2 regions of the Plantactinospora siamensis genome follow, and region 1 is predicted to be linked to the other one. Evidence: riboswitches for the same ligand, from Rfam matches in the RefSeq annotation. Region 1 holds a riboswitch; the other holds the start of a gene.
The links. A riboswitch is a leader RNA that binds a small molecule or an ion and turns the genes downstream of it on or off. The one in region 1 is predicted to bind thiamine pyrophosphate.
Positions count from the first base shown of each region.

Region 2: linked by a shared signal. The riboswitch ahead of ACFFHU_RS10105 (ECF transporter S component) and the one ahead of ACFFHU_RS27220 (purine-cytosine permease family protein) in region 1 are both predicted to bind thiamine pyrophosphate.

Region 1 is NZ_JBHLUE010000026.1:412,298-419,179, reverse strand. Features, by position in the region: gene thiS (sulfur carrier protein ThiS) at 1-179, opposite strand, end outside; gene thiO (glycine oxidase ThiO) at 176-1,306, opposite strand; gene thiE (thiamine phosphate synthase) at 1,303-1,926, opposite strand; gene ACFFHU_RS27220 (purine-cytosine permease family protein) at 1,923-3,290, opposite strand; TPP riboswitch at 3,284-3,393, opposite strand; gene ACFFHU_RS27215 (class I SAM-dependent methyltransferase) at 3,527-4,138, opposite strand; gene ACFFHU_RS27210 (prenyltransferase) at 4,135-5,274, opposite strand; gene ACFFHU_RS27205 (class I SAM-dependent methyltransferase) at 5,267-6,004, opposite strand; gene ACFFHU_RS27200 (glycosyltransferase family 4 protein) at 6,001-6,882, opposite strand, start outside.
Region 2 is NZ_JBHLUE010000006.1:55,262-62,143, forward strand. Features, by position in the region: gene ACFFHU_RS10080 (hypothetical protein) at 104-376, shown strand; gene ACFFHU_RS10085 (thioredoxin reductase) at 708-932, shown strand; gene ACFFHU_RS10090 (pirin family protein) at 1,021-1,797, shown strand; gene ACFFHU_RS10095 (energy-coupling factor transporter transmembrane component T family protein) at 1,917-2,720, opposite strand; partial or broken gene ACFFHU_RS10100 (ABC transporter ATP-binding protein) at 3,053-4,555, opposite strand; gene ACFFHU_RS10105 (ECF transporter S component) at 4,556-5,146, opposite strand; TPP riboswitch at 5,218-5,324, opposite strand; gene ACFFHU_RS10110 (alpha/beta fold hydrolase) at 5,427-6,272, shown strand; gene ACFFHU_RS10115 (AAC(3) family N-acetyltransferase) at 6,269-6,882, shown strand, end outside.

The DNA.
Region 1 (6,882 bases):
AGCACCTCGACGACGTCCGCCTCGACCAGCGCGGTGCCGTCCCAGTCCCCGCGCGGCACCACCTCGCCGTTGCGGGCCACCGCGATGCGGCGCCGGTCCGGGGCGTACCGGCGGACGAGATCGCCCACGGTGGCGCCGTCGGCCATGTCGGTGGCGGTTCCGTTGAGGGTCACGGTCATCGGGTCGTCCCTTCCGGACGCGGAGCGGGAAAGCGGTCGGGCCCGAACCCGGCCGCGACGGCCGGCAGGGCGCCGTCGGCGAGCAGCGCGGCGATCGCGTCGGCGGTCACCGGGGTGAGCAGGATCCCGTTCCGGTAGTGGCCGGTGGCCAGCACCAGGCCGGGAAGGTGGCCGGGGCCGAGCAGCGGGGCGTTGTCCGGGGTGCCGGGGCGGAACCGGACCACGGTCTCGGTCAGCTCCAGCTCGGTGACCGCCGGCACGACCTCGATGGCGTCCCGCAGCAGTTGGTACACGGCGCCGGCCGCGACGGCCGGGTCGAAGCCCTTCTCCTCCACCGTGGCGCCGACCACGATCTCGCCGCCGGGCAGCGGGACGAGGTAGACGGAGTTGCCCCGGACCAGCGCCCGGACCGTGCCGCCGAGGAGATCGGCGGCGCCGCGCAGCCGCAGCACCAGACCCTTGACCGGTCGTACGGGCAGCGGCGGCAACCCGGGCAGGGTTCCGCTGCCGGCGCCCAGCGCCAGGACCACCGTGCCGCCGCGCAGGCTCGTACCGCCGGACAGCCGGAGCCCCGCGGCCCGGCCGCCCTCGACGGCGAGCGCGGTGACGCGGCCGGTTTCGATCCGTACGCCGGCGTCCAGGGCCGCGGTCCGCAGCGCCGCCCGCAGCGCCCGGGCATCCACGGAGTGGTCCGCCGGGACGTGCAGCGCGCCGCGCAGCCGCGGGGTGAGCGCCGGTTCCCGGCGTCGGGCCTGACCGGGGGTGAGCCGCTCGGCCGGCAGCTCGAGCTCCCGGTGGAAGCGGTGCAGGTCGTCCAGCGCCCGCATGTCGTCGGCGTCGAAGCCGACCTGCAGGGTGCCGGCGGTGCGCAGCGGCACCTCGATGCCGGTGGCGTCCCGCAGGTCGGCCACGAACCGCGGGAACAGCCGCAGGGACGCCAGGCCGAGCCGCAGCAGCGGCTCCTCGCCGTACCCGGCCTCGGCCACCGGCGCCAGCATGCCGGCGGCCGCCTGCCAGGCGCCGGCGCTGCCGTCGTCGACCACGGTGACGGCGAGGCCGCGCCGGGCGCACCGCCAGGCCACGGCCAGGCCGATCGGCCCGCCGCCGGCGACCAGCACGTCGGTCATGCCTCCCCCAGCGCGTCGAGCAGGGACCCGGTCGCGGCGGCCGGGTCGGCCGCGTCGGAGACCGCGCCCACCACGGCCACCCCGTACGCCCCGGCGGCGAGCACCGGCCGGACCCGATCGGCGGTGATGCCGCCGATCGCGATGACCGGCACGTCGACCGCGCGGGCCACCGCGCCGACGCCGGCCGGCCCGATCGGCGTCGGCAGCCCCGCCTTGGTGCTCGTGCCGTACGCCGGACCCACCCCCAGGTAGTCCACGCCCTCGGCCACCAGCCGCGCCGCCCGCCCCGGCTCCCGGGCCGTGCCGCCGATCAGGTGGCCCGGGCCCACCAGCCGGCGGACCGCGGCCACCGGCAGGTCGTCCGCGCCGAGGTGGGTGCCGTGCGCGCCGATCGCCAGGGCGAGGTCGGGCCGGTCGTTGACGACGCAGACGGTGCCGTGCCGGGCGCAGATCGCCATCAGCCGGGTGCCCAGGTCGTACAGCTCGCGGTCGGTGCGGCCCTTGACCCGCAGCTGGATCACCGGCGCGCCCGCCTCGACCGCCCGGGTCGCGACGCCGAGCGCGTCCCGGCCGGCGCGGGCGTCGGTGAGCACGTGCAGCCGGCCCAGCGGCGGACTCATGCCGGCCGCTCGGGCGTCGCGCGGCGGACCACGGCGGGCAGGCTGACCACGGCCGTCAGCGCGGCCGCCACGACGAGGCTCACCAGCGACGCCGACCAGCCGTTGGCCGGGTCGATGCCGAGATCCGCCTGCCACCGTCCCCACCAGGCCGTCCACCCGGCCGCGGCGCCGGCCAGCGCCGAGGGCAGGGTGAGCTGGTAGGCCACGAATCCGGCGGCCCACGGCACCAGCAGCACCGGCCGGGCGCGGGCTCGGTCGGAAGTGTCCCAGGCGCCGCGGGGCACGAGGAAGTACCGGACCACGAAGACGCCGACCAGCGGCACGAAGGTGGCGCCGATGAGGAACAGGAACGGCTCGTACGAGAGCACGTCCAGGGTGAACGCCAGCAGCGTGGCCAGCGCGCCGACCAGCGCCGCGAGGATCCGCCGGTCCAGCCGGGCGGCGATGTTCTGCGCGGACAGGGCCGTCGAGTAGATGTTCGCGAACGCCTCGTCGAGCTCGACGACCACGAGCACGCCCACGGCCACCGCGCCGAGCGGCACGGCCAGCAGCGCGCCGATCACGTCCAGCCCGGCCGCCCGGTACGCGGACAGCGCCAGCACGCCGAGGGCGAAGAAGGCCACGGTGGCCAGGCCGTACCCGACGGTGGCGCCGGTGAAGGCGGTGCGCGGGCCGCGGGCGTGCCGGGTGTAGTCGGCCACCAGCGGGAACCAGGACACCGGCAGCGCCACGACGATGTCGGCCGCGGTCCAGAACGAGGTGGCGCCGCCGGACCCGGCCGGCGCGATCGGATGGGTGAGCACGTCGACGAACAGGTAGGCGGTGCAGGCCAGCGCGGCCCAGACGGCGTACCGGGCGAGCACCCGCACGGCGCCGAGCGGGCGCAGCGCCATGAGCGTGGCCGCCACGCCCGCGGCCAGCACGAAGGGCCAGCGCGGCAGGTGCAGCGCCCGCGCGGCGGCCTCGGCGATGACCCAGATCTCGAAGGTGGCCCAGCCGACGCACTGGACCAGGTTGAGCGCCGTCGGCAGGTAGGAGACCCGGCGGCCGAGCAGGCCGCGCAGCAGGACCATCATCGGTACGCCCTCGCGGGCCCCGGCCGCGGCGCCGAGGCCGAGCAGCACCGAGCCGATGGCCGCGCCCACCACGATGGCGGCCATGCTGACCCAGAGCGGTCGCCCGGGCAGCACCACGAATGAGGCCGCCACCGGCAGCAGCAGGCTGATGCCCAGGTTGCCCCAGAAGCCGAGGACGTCGCGCAGGCCGAACGGCCGCGGCGCCGGCTCGGTCAGGGTGAGCGGGGCGTCGCCGTCACGCGCGGTCGGCGCCGCGTCGCGGCCCACGGACGAAACAGGGGTGGCCATCGCATGCTCCCTACGCCGGCATTACCCGGACAGGTTCCAGCGGTCGGCGGCAGGTTCGTCCGCCCTCTCAGCCCGGTCATCCCCGAGCTCCCGTGAGCCTGCTGGCGAACCGGCAGGCTCTGATGGCGGCAACTCTACGCCACCCGGCCGCCGCTGTCCGACGCCGCCGCCCGCCGACGCCGCTCGCCGGCGCCGTCGCTCTGGGGCGGCGCCGCCGGCGGCCGGTCGGGGGCGCGTCAGGCGCGGCGCAGCACCCGCAGCGAGCCGTGCACGGCCAGCTGCGCGAAGTCGCCGGACCCGAGGGCGGTCCGTACCACGTGCCAGGGCGCCTGGCCGCCGTCGGCCGGGTCCGGGAAGACGTCGTGGACCAACAGCAGACCACCGGGTACGAGGTGCCGGGCGAACGCGTGAAAGTCGTGCTGGGCCACGTCCTCGGTGTGGTTGCCGTCGAGGAACAGCAGCCGCAGCGGCGCCGACCACCAGCGGGCCACCAGCTGGGTCGGGGCCACGACCGGGCTCACCACGTCGGCCAGGTGGTCGTCGAGGACCCGCCGGAAGGCGGGCAGGGTGTCGAGCCGGCCGGTCCGGGGGTCGACCAATGCACGGTCGTGATAGTCCCAGCCCGGTTGGTTCTCCTCGGAACCGTGGTGATGGTCGACGGTCACCAGGCAGGCGCCGACCGAGCGGGCCGCGTCGGCGAGGATCAGCGTCGACTTGCCGCAGTACGTGCCGATCTCCAGCCAGGTGCCCGCGGCCGCCTCCCGGGCGGCCGCGTGCAGGGCCTCCCCCTCGTCCGCCGGCATGAACCCGGGCACCGCGGCCACCAGCCGGGCCAGCTCCGGGTTCACGGCGCCACCCCCTGCCCGGCGAGGTCGTACCGGGGCTCGGCGTCGGGCGGGCAGCCGCAGCCGGCCACCGGGGTCCGCGCGGCCCGGGCCATCGCACCGGCGTCGGCGAACACGGCCGCGCCCGGTGAGGTGCGTGACAGCGCGTCGGCGGCGAGCAGCACCGCGGCCGCCGTCCAGGTTGGACGCTCGTCCGGCCAGGCGACCCGGTCGTCCACCACGTACCCCATCTGGTAGCCGCCGTCCGGGTCGCGCAGCCGCTGCACGTCCCGGAACAGCCGGTGTGCCCGCGGATCGCCCACGGCGTCGAGCGCCAGCACCAGCTCGCAGGTCTCCGCGACGGTCACCCAGGGCCGGTCGGCCACGCACCGCACCCCCCAGGCCGGCCAGACGAAGGTGTCCCAGCCGTCGGCCAGGCGTTGCCGGGCCGCGCCGCCGCGGCAGGCGCCGCCGAGCACCGGGTAGTACCAGTCCATCGACCAGCGGGACCGGTCGGCGAACCGGCCCGGATGGTGGCGTACGGCGTGCGCGAGCCGGGCGGCCGCGGCATGCCAGGGTCGCGGGTCCGCGCCCACCGTGCCGGCGATGAGGCTGGCGCTGTGCACCGACTGCACCGCGCTGGCGCTGCCGGTGAGCAGCGCGAAGTCCTCGGTCTGGCCGCGGCGGTTGACCGCCCAGGCCAGCTCGCCGGTCGGCCGCTGGGCGGCCAGCACGAACTCCGTGAGCCGCCGGACGGTCGGCCACATCGCGTCGAGGAAGCCGCGGTCGCGGGTCACGAGGTAGTGGTGCCACACCCCCACGGCCAGGTAGGCGCACTGGTTGGTGTCGGCCGCCGGGTCCTCCACCACGTCGCCGCGCACCAGCATCGGCCAGGACCCGTCCGGCCGCTGGGTACGGGCGCTGTACGCGTACGCCCGCTCCGCCTCGGCCCGCAGCCCGCTCGCGGACAGCGCCATGGCCGACTCCACGTGGTCCCACGGGTCGAGCGGCCCGTCGGCGGTGCTGGGGATGCCGCCGTCCGGGCGTTGCTGCGCGGCGATGAAGCCGGCCGTGGCGCGCAACTGCGGCCCGCTCAGCGCGGCCGGCCTGTCCGGCGCGGCCCGTCCGTGCGGCGCGGTCCGCCCGTCCGGATCAGGCATCGGCCGGCTTGCGGACGTAGAGCACCAGGCTCTTGCCGAGCGCCGGGTTGAGGGCACGCTCGGTCCACCGGGTGGTCCGCGGCGCCCGCATCAGGTCCCAGACCAGCAGTCGGTGGTAGGCCCGCACGGGCGCCACGTCCCGGTCCACGCCCACCGCGCACTTGAGCCACCAGTACGGCGAGTGCAGCGCGTGCGCGTGGTGGTGACGGCCGGCGGCCCGCAGCCCCGCCCCGCCCAGCCGGTCGGTCAGCTCCGCTCGGCGGTAGATGCGCACGTGCCCACCCTCGTTGGCGTGGTAGGCGTCGGACAGCAGCCAGCACACCCGCTCCGGCCACCAGCGCGGCACCGTCACCGCGGCCAGCCCGCCCGGGCGCAGCACCCGGGCGATCTCCCCGATGGCCGCGGTGTCCGCCACGATGTGCTCCAGCACCTCGGCCGCGATCACCCGGTCGAAGCTGGCGTCCGGAAACGGCATGCGCCGCGCGTCACCCTGCACGGTCGTGGCCCGGGCCAACGGTCCGGCCGGGCCCACCCGACCCGCCTCGCCGGTCTCGGCCATCGCCCCGAACATCCCGCCGACCGCGCGCAGGTCGTCGGCGTTGGTGTCGAAGGCGGTGACGTGGGCGCCCCGCCGGTACGCCTCGAAGGCGTGCCGGCCGGCGCCGCAGCCCACGTCGAGCAGCCGCTGGCCGGGCCGGACGTCCAGCCGGCGGTAGTCGACGGTGATCATGCGGCCGCCGGGCAGCCGGAATCGGCGTCGACCGGGGCGGGTCCGGCGGCGGTCGGGACCGGCCCGGTGGCGGGCGCCGGGCTCGGGACGGCGGGCGCCGCTGCGACGGGGTGGCCGGCGATTTCGGCGTACAGCTCGGCCGTGGCCCGGGCGACCGCCGGCCAGCCGTAGCCGGCCAGCACCCGGCGCCGGCCCTCGGCGCCGAGGTCGGCGCAGGCCCGGGGGTCGGCCAGCAGCTCGGCCAGCGCCGCCGCCAGCGCCTCGGCGTCGCCGGGCGGCACGAGCGTCCCGCACCGGCGGTCGCCGCCGAGCAGCTCGGGCAGGGCGCCCACATTGGACGCCACCACCGGTGTCGCGCAGGCCAGGGCCTCCACGGCCGGCAGCGAGAACCCCTCGTACCGGGACGGGACCGCCAGCGCCTGGGCGGAGCCGAGCAGCTCGGCCAGCTCGGTGTCCGGCAGGCCGCTGACGAACCGGACCCGACCGGCCAGGTCCGCCCGCTGGACGGCCCGGGCCGTGGCCGGGCTCGCCGTGCCCACCACGACCAGCTCGCGCAGCACGGTGGGCGGCACCCGGCGGACCGCGTCGATCAGCACGTCCATCCCCTTCATCGGGGCGTCCGAGCTGGCCACCGTGACGACCCGGCCGGCGGTCCTGGCCGACGCCGGCCGGAAGGTGTCGGTGTCCACGCCCACCGGCACGACCCGGATGCGCTCGGCCGGCACCCCGAAATCGGCCGCGATGTCCGCGGCGGCGCGCTGGGAGACGGTCAGCACGTGCGGGCTACGCCGGGCCACCCGGCGCTGCATGGCCACGAAGCCGTACCAGCGGCGTACCCCCGGACGTTTCGCCCGGGTGGCTGCGGCCAGCGCGGCGCG
Region 2 (6,882 bases), on a different contig from region 1:
ACATCCTCCGACCAGTTCGGTCGGTGCGCGCCGCCCGGGTGGTCCCCAGCCACGTGCCGCGATCGTTCTTCGCGAGCGCGGCCCACCCGTCAAGGAGGCGCGCATGCCTGCCACCAGTCAACCGCCGGACCGGCTCGACCTGGACCTGACCACCGCGGCGCGGGAGGCGGTCACCCCGATCGACCCGGTCGACGTACCGCTGCCGGAGCCGGCGCACGACGGCGGGAGCGGTCCCGGGGCCGACCCGGACGCGGACCCGCCGGCCACGCCCGCGGCGCCGCGGACCGGACCGCAGCCCCGCGGCGGCAAGGGCCACGGCGTGGGTCCGGGCCGTCCGGCCGGGCCCGGTCGCCGGTACGCCTTCCGGCGCAGCTGATCCGGCGGCGCCGGACCCGTTCCGGCGGCGGTAGACCCGATCCGGTGGCGCCAGACCCGATCCGGCGGCGTCGGACCCGATCCGGTGGCGCCAGACCCGTTCCGGCGGCGTCGGACCCGTTTCGGCGGCGCCGGGCCAAGTCCCGGCGGCGGCAGACCCGGTCCGGCGCGGCCCCGGAACAGGAGGGCCGGCCCGGAACCGTCCCGATCCCCGCCCCGATCGGGACGGTTCCGGCGCAAGGGCGCGTTCGGTGCAAGGTCGCCGATCCAGCCCGCCGGCCCGGCCCGCTTCCTACGATCGGTGGCGGGGACCGATCCGGGACGGGGGAGCCATGCTGGATCTCCGGTACAAGATGATCATGGCGTTGACGGCGGCCGATCTGGGCAACCCGCTCTGCGAGCAGGTGGCCGAGATCTGCGCGGAGATCGCCGAGCAGCACTGCGCGCAGCTCAACCACGTCGCGACCGCGCCGGTCGGGGAGATCGCCGAGCTGGCCGGGGGCGAGCCGGCGCTGGCCTGGAGCCCGTCCGCCGGCACCCCGGGAGGCGCGCCGTGACGGCGCCGGGGCGCGGCGTGCCCGGTGCGGCGCCGGGGCGCGCTGTGCCCGGTGCGGCGCCGGGCCGCGCCCGACCGGGAGGCACGCAATGACCGGTGCGATGGCGCTGTCCCCGTCGGTGGCGGTGCGCCGCGCCGACGAGCGCTTCGCCACCCGACTGTCCTGGTTGGACTCCCGGCACTCGTTCTCGTTTTCCCGGCACTACGACCCGGGCAACACCCACCACGGCCTGCTGCTGGTGAACAACGACGACGTGGTGCTGCCGGGCACCGGCTTCGAGACCCACCCGCACCAGGACATGGAGATCGTCACCTGGGTGCTGCGCGGCTCGCTCGTACACCAGGATTCCACCGGGCACGCCGGCGTGATCTACCCCGGGCTGGCTCAGCGGATGAGTGCCGGCACCGGGATCCTGCACTCGGAGAAGAACGACGCCTGGCGGGTCTCCGGCGCCGAGCCGCACGCGGACCCGGTCCGGTTCGTCCAGATGTGGGTGCTGCCCGACGAACCCGACGTCGACCCCGGGTACGAGCAGCTCGAGATCTCCGCCGAGCTGCTGCTCGGCGGCCTGGTGCCGGTGGCGTCCGGGATGGACCGGCACGACGGCGAGGCGGCGATCCGGATCCGGAACCGGTACGCCACCCTGCACGCCGCCCGGCTCCCGCCCGGGGACGAGGTCACCCTGCCGGACGCGCCGTTCCTGCACCTGTACGTGCCGGTCGGCGCGGTCATGCTGGAGGGCACCGGCGAGCTGGCGGTCGGTGACGCGGCCCGGATCACCGCCGCCGGCGGCCAGCGGGTGGTGGCCACCGAACCGGCCGAGATCCTCGTCTGGGAGATGCACGCGACGTTCGGCGACGGTTGAGCCGGCGCCGGAACCCGAGCCGCGCCGCCGGCGGGGCCCGCCTGCCGGCAGGGCCCAGCTGCCGGCAGGGCCCAGCTGCCGGCGGGGCCAGTGGGTCAACAGGGGACCCTTCCCTGCGGCTATCCGAGCAGCGGGCGGAAGGTGCCGGCGAGCACGCTCACCGCGAGCGCGGCGCCGGCCAGCGCGGCGGCGCCGGCCACCAGCAGACCGTCGGCCGGGCCGAAGCGTTGCGGCCGGGCGACCGTGCGGGGCGTGCGGCCGTCGAAGCCGCGGGCGTCCATCGCGGTGGCCAGCCGGGTGCCCCGGCGGATGGCGCCGACCAGCAGGGCGAACGCCGTGGAGCCGAACAGCCGTACCCGGGCCACCGGGTTGCGCCCGGCGTCCACCCCGCGGGCCCGGCGCGCCATGCTGATCATCTGCCACTCGGCCCCGAGCAGCGGCACCAGCCGGAATGCGGCGAGGGTGCCGATCGCGAACCGGGCCGGCGCCTTGGCGTTCTGGATCAGCGCGTCGGCCAGATCGGTGGGGTCGGTGCTGGCGAACACCAGAACCCCGGGCAGGGCCACCGCGACCAGCCGGAGCCCCAGACCGAGCGCGGTCAGCAGCACCCCGCTGGTCAGCTCGACCGGGCCGAGCCGGGCCAGCAGGACGCCGGAGCGGTCGGCCGCGAACAGCACCAGCGTGAGGGTCAGTCCGGCCACGCTGGCCAGCAGCGGCCAGCCCCGGCGGGCCAGGTCGGCGTACCGGAGTCCGAAGGCCGGTGCCACGGCCAGCTCGACCGCGATGGCCAGCGCGGGCGTCAGCGGATCGAGGCTGGCCACCAGGACCGCCGAGAAGAGCAGGGCGGCCGCCAGCTTGGCCACCGGGTTCCGGCGGGCCAGCGGCGCCGTCGGGGCCGCGCCCGCCGTCGGGACCCCGATCATCGCCGCACCCCGCCCTTGACCGCATCGGACGGGCGGCCGGTCGCGGCGGAGGCCTCCGCGCCCGCGGACGCCGAGGTACCCGTTCCGGCGGAGGCCGGGGTCTCCGTGCTGCACGGGCCGGATGCGGCCGGGGTCCCGGCGCCGAGGGACGGGCGGCGGGTCGCGGCCTGAGTCTCCGTGCCGGCCGACGTCGAGGTCCGGATGCTGGCGGCCGAGTCGGGGTCCGCAGGCGGGCCGGCGTCGGCGGGCGGGTCGGCGTCGGCGGGCGGGTCGGCGTCGGCGTCGGCGGGCGGGTCGGGGTCCGAGGCGCCGCCCGGGGCGAGCGGCAGGCACCGGTCCGCCAGCGCCGCGACGAAGTCCCGGTCGTGGGTCACCGCCACGATGCCGTGCCCCTCGTCGCGCAGTCCGGCGAGCAGGTCCACCAGCTCCAGCCAGGTGCGCCGGTCCTGGCCGAAGGTCGGCTCGTCGCAGACCAGCAGGGCGGGCGCGGTGGCCAGCGCCGTCGCCACGCTCAGCCGCCGCGCCTCGCCGCCGGAGAGCGTGTACGGGTTGGCGCCGGCCAACCGGTCCAGGCGTAGCCGTTCCAGCAGCTCGGCCACGACAATCCGAACCTGCTCGCCGGTCCTGCCGGTGCGGCGCGGGCCGAGGGCCAGCTCGTCGGCCACCGTCCGGGTGACGAACTGGTGCTCCGGGTTCTGGAACACCGAGCCGATGCGGGCGGCGAGCACCGGCGCGCGCCAGCGGTGCGGGGAGGCGCCGCCGCCGGACCGCCCTCGGCGCCCCGGCCGAGTCGCGCCCGTCGCGCCGAGGGCGCCGGCCGCCGGTGCGGCGCCACCGGCGCGGAGTGCCGCGCCGGGCTCGCCGGTCAGGGCCGGTGCGGCCACCACCCGGCCGGCGCCGGGGCGGAGCAGCCCGCCGAGCAGCAGCGCGAGAGTGGACTTGCCGGCGCCGTTCGGGCCGAGCACCGCGAGCGCCTCGCCGGCCCGGACGGTGAGGTCCACCGGCGCGAGCCGGCCCGGCAGCGCCAGCCGCTCGGCGCGCAGCAGCGGCGCGCCGGCCGGTCGCCGGGACCGGCGGTCCGGCACGCGGTGTCCCGGCACCCACACCCCGGCCGCGGCCAGCTCCGGCCCGTACGCCTCGAAGACCGCGTCGGGCGGACCGTCGGCCCGGACGCCGCCGCCGGCCGACAGCACCACCACCCGGTCGACCAGCGGAAGCGCCTCGGCCACCCGGTGCTCGACGAGGATCAGCGCGGTGTCGCCACGGTGCGCCGCGGCGACGGCCTCGCGGACCAGGGCCGCGCCGGCCGGATCGAGGTTGGCGGTCGGCTCGTCGAGCAGCAGCAGCCGGGGCCGGGTGGCCAGCGCGCCGGCCAGCGCCAGCCGCTGCTGCTCCCCGCCGGACAGGGCCGAGGTCGGCCGGTCGGGGCCGTACGGGAAGCCGACCCGGCGCAGCGCCTCGGTCACCCGGGGCCAGATCTCGGCCGCCGGCACGCCGCGGTTCTCCAGCCCGAACGCCACGTCGTCGCCGGCCCGGCCGAGGACGAGCTGGGACTGCGGATCCTGGAAGACGATGCCCACCCGGTCCCGGGCGGCGGCCGGGTCGCGGCCGTCGACGCGTACCGTCCCCTCCTGCTCGCCCGAGTCGGCGGCCAGCAGGCCGGCGAGCGCGGCCAGCAGGGTGCTCTTGCCGGCCCCCGACTCGCCGAGCAGCAGGACCCGCTCGCCGGCCTCGACCCGCAGGTCGACACCGCGTACCGCCCAGGCCCGCCGGCCGGCGTGCCGCCAGCCGAAGCCGCGCAGCTCGACCGCGGCGGGGACGCCCGGTCCGGCCACTCAGATCGCGGCCCGCTCGCGGCCGGCCGGGAACCGGTCCAGCACCCCGGTGTCGGCCAGCGCGCGGGTCAGCGCCACGCTGCCGAAGCCGGCCACCACGACGGAGCTGAGCACGGTGAGCGCCAGGTACGGGATCCGGAAGCTGCCCCAGGCGGTGTCCGGGTACCAGACGAAGACGTCGTAGAGCGCGGCGGCGAACCCGGCCAGCGCGGCCGAGAGCAGCGCCACGGGCAGCCGGTAGACCCGGTAGCCGAACAGCGCGAAGGCCAACTCGCCGGCGGCCGCCTCGAGCGGTCCCTGCACCACCAGGGTCCAGCCCCAGCTGGAGCCGAGCGCCACCGAGACCAGGGCCGCCACGGTGAGCGTGAAGAACGCCGCTCCGGGCTTGCGGATCACCAGCGCCCCGAGCACCGCGGGCACCAGCCAGACGCCGTACAGCAGGGCCCGGCCGGGCAGCGGGATGGCGTCGGCCGGCCCGTTCCAGAGCAGGCCCCAGGCCCAGAAGACGACGCCGAACGCGACCCCGAGCACCGCGGCCACGACGATGTCCACCGTGCGCCAGCCCGGGCGCGGGTCGGCGGATGTGCTCATGGTGTGCCTCCCAGTTCGTCGGAACCAGGCAAGACGCACGCCGCGCCCGGGCTGGCCCGGACCGCGGCGCGGCTGGAGGTCGACCGAACTCCCTGCGCTGGCATTACCCAGATCAGGTTCGAGGGTCTGCGGGCGTCGGCCCGCACTCTCAGCGCTGTGCGCTCCCCTGTCGGATGTGAACTTGTCTCGCCAACGCTAGCACCCGCTGACCTGGCCGAAAAGGAAGGACGCCGGTAATCGCCCCGTGCGGGCCCCAGCGGTGCTCGGTACGCTCCGCAGCGTGCGCCCCGAACCGCCGGACCTCCGGCTCGACGCCCGCGGTCTCACCTTCGACGTGTACGCGGGCGGCCCGGCCGGCGGCGAACCGGTGCTGCTGCTGCACGGCTTCCCGCAGCACAGCGCCGAGTGGTCCGGGGTGGCGCCCCGGCTGCACGCCGCCGGGCTGCGCACGTACGCCCTCGACCAGCGCGGCTACTCGCCGGGCGCCCGGCCCGAGGCGGTCGAGGCGTACGCGTCGGTCGAGCTGGTGGCCGACATCGTGGCGGTCCTCGACGGGCTCGACCTGCCGACCGCGCACCTGGTCGGGCACGACTGGGGCGCGCTGGTGGCCTGGCAGGTGGCCGCCCGGCACCCGGACCGGGTCCGCACCCTCACCGCGGTCTCGGTGCCGCACCCGGGCGCCATGGTCCGGGCGTTGAGCACCGACCCCGGGCAGAAGGTCCGCTCGTCGTACATCTCGCTGTTCCGCCGGCCCGGCAAGGCCGAGAGCGTGCTGCTGGCGCTGGACGCCGCGGCGCTGCGGCGGATGCTCGCCGGGGTCGGCCGGGACCGGGTGGAGACGTACGCACGCCCGATGCGCGACCGGGCGGCGCTGACCGCGGCGCTCAACTGGTACCGGGCCATGTCGACGCGGGACTTCGCCGGCACCGGGCCGGTGCCGGTGCCCAGCACGTACGTCTGGAGCGACGGCGACGTGGCGATCGGCCGGACCGCGGCGATGGCCTGTGCCGGGTACGTCACCGGTGACTACCGCCTGGTGGAGCTGCCCGGCGTGTCGCACTGGATTCCCGACGAGGCGCCCGAGCCGCTGGCCGCGGCCATCCTGGCCCGGGTCGGTGCGGCGTGACGCTCGGGGACGACCGCCACGGGCACGGCCCGGCGGCGACCGCGCAGACCGTGCCGCACACCCGGGCCACGCTCGCGGCGGATCTGCGCTCGCTCGGCGTGCGCCCCGGCTCGGTGTTGCTGGTGCACGCCTCGCTGCGGGCGCTCGGGTACGTCTGCGGCGGCGCCCACACGGTGGCGCTGGCGCTGCGCGACGCGCTGGGCCCGGAGGGCACCCTGGTGGTGCCCACGCACACCTCGGAGAACTCGGATCCCGAGCAGTGGCGCAACCCGCCCGTGCCGGAGCACTGGTGGCCGATCATCCGGGCCGAGATGCCGGGCTTCGACCCGGCGGTGACGCCGAGCACCTTCATGGGCGCGCTGGCCGAGTTGGTCCGTACCTCGCCGGGGGCGCACCGCAGCGACCACCCGCAGGTGTCGTTCGCGGCCGTGGGGCCGGCCGCGGCGTCGATCGTGGCGGAGCATCCGCTGGCCGACATGCTCGGCGAGACCTCCCCGCTGGCTCGGCTCTATGAGCGGTCGGCCGACGTGCTGCTGCTCGGCGTCGGGCACGACTCGAACACGTCGCTGCACCTGGCCGAGTACCGCCGGGCCGACCCGCCCCGGGAGCG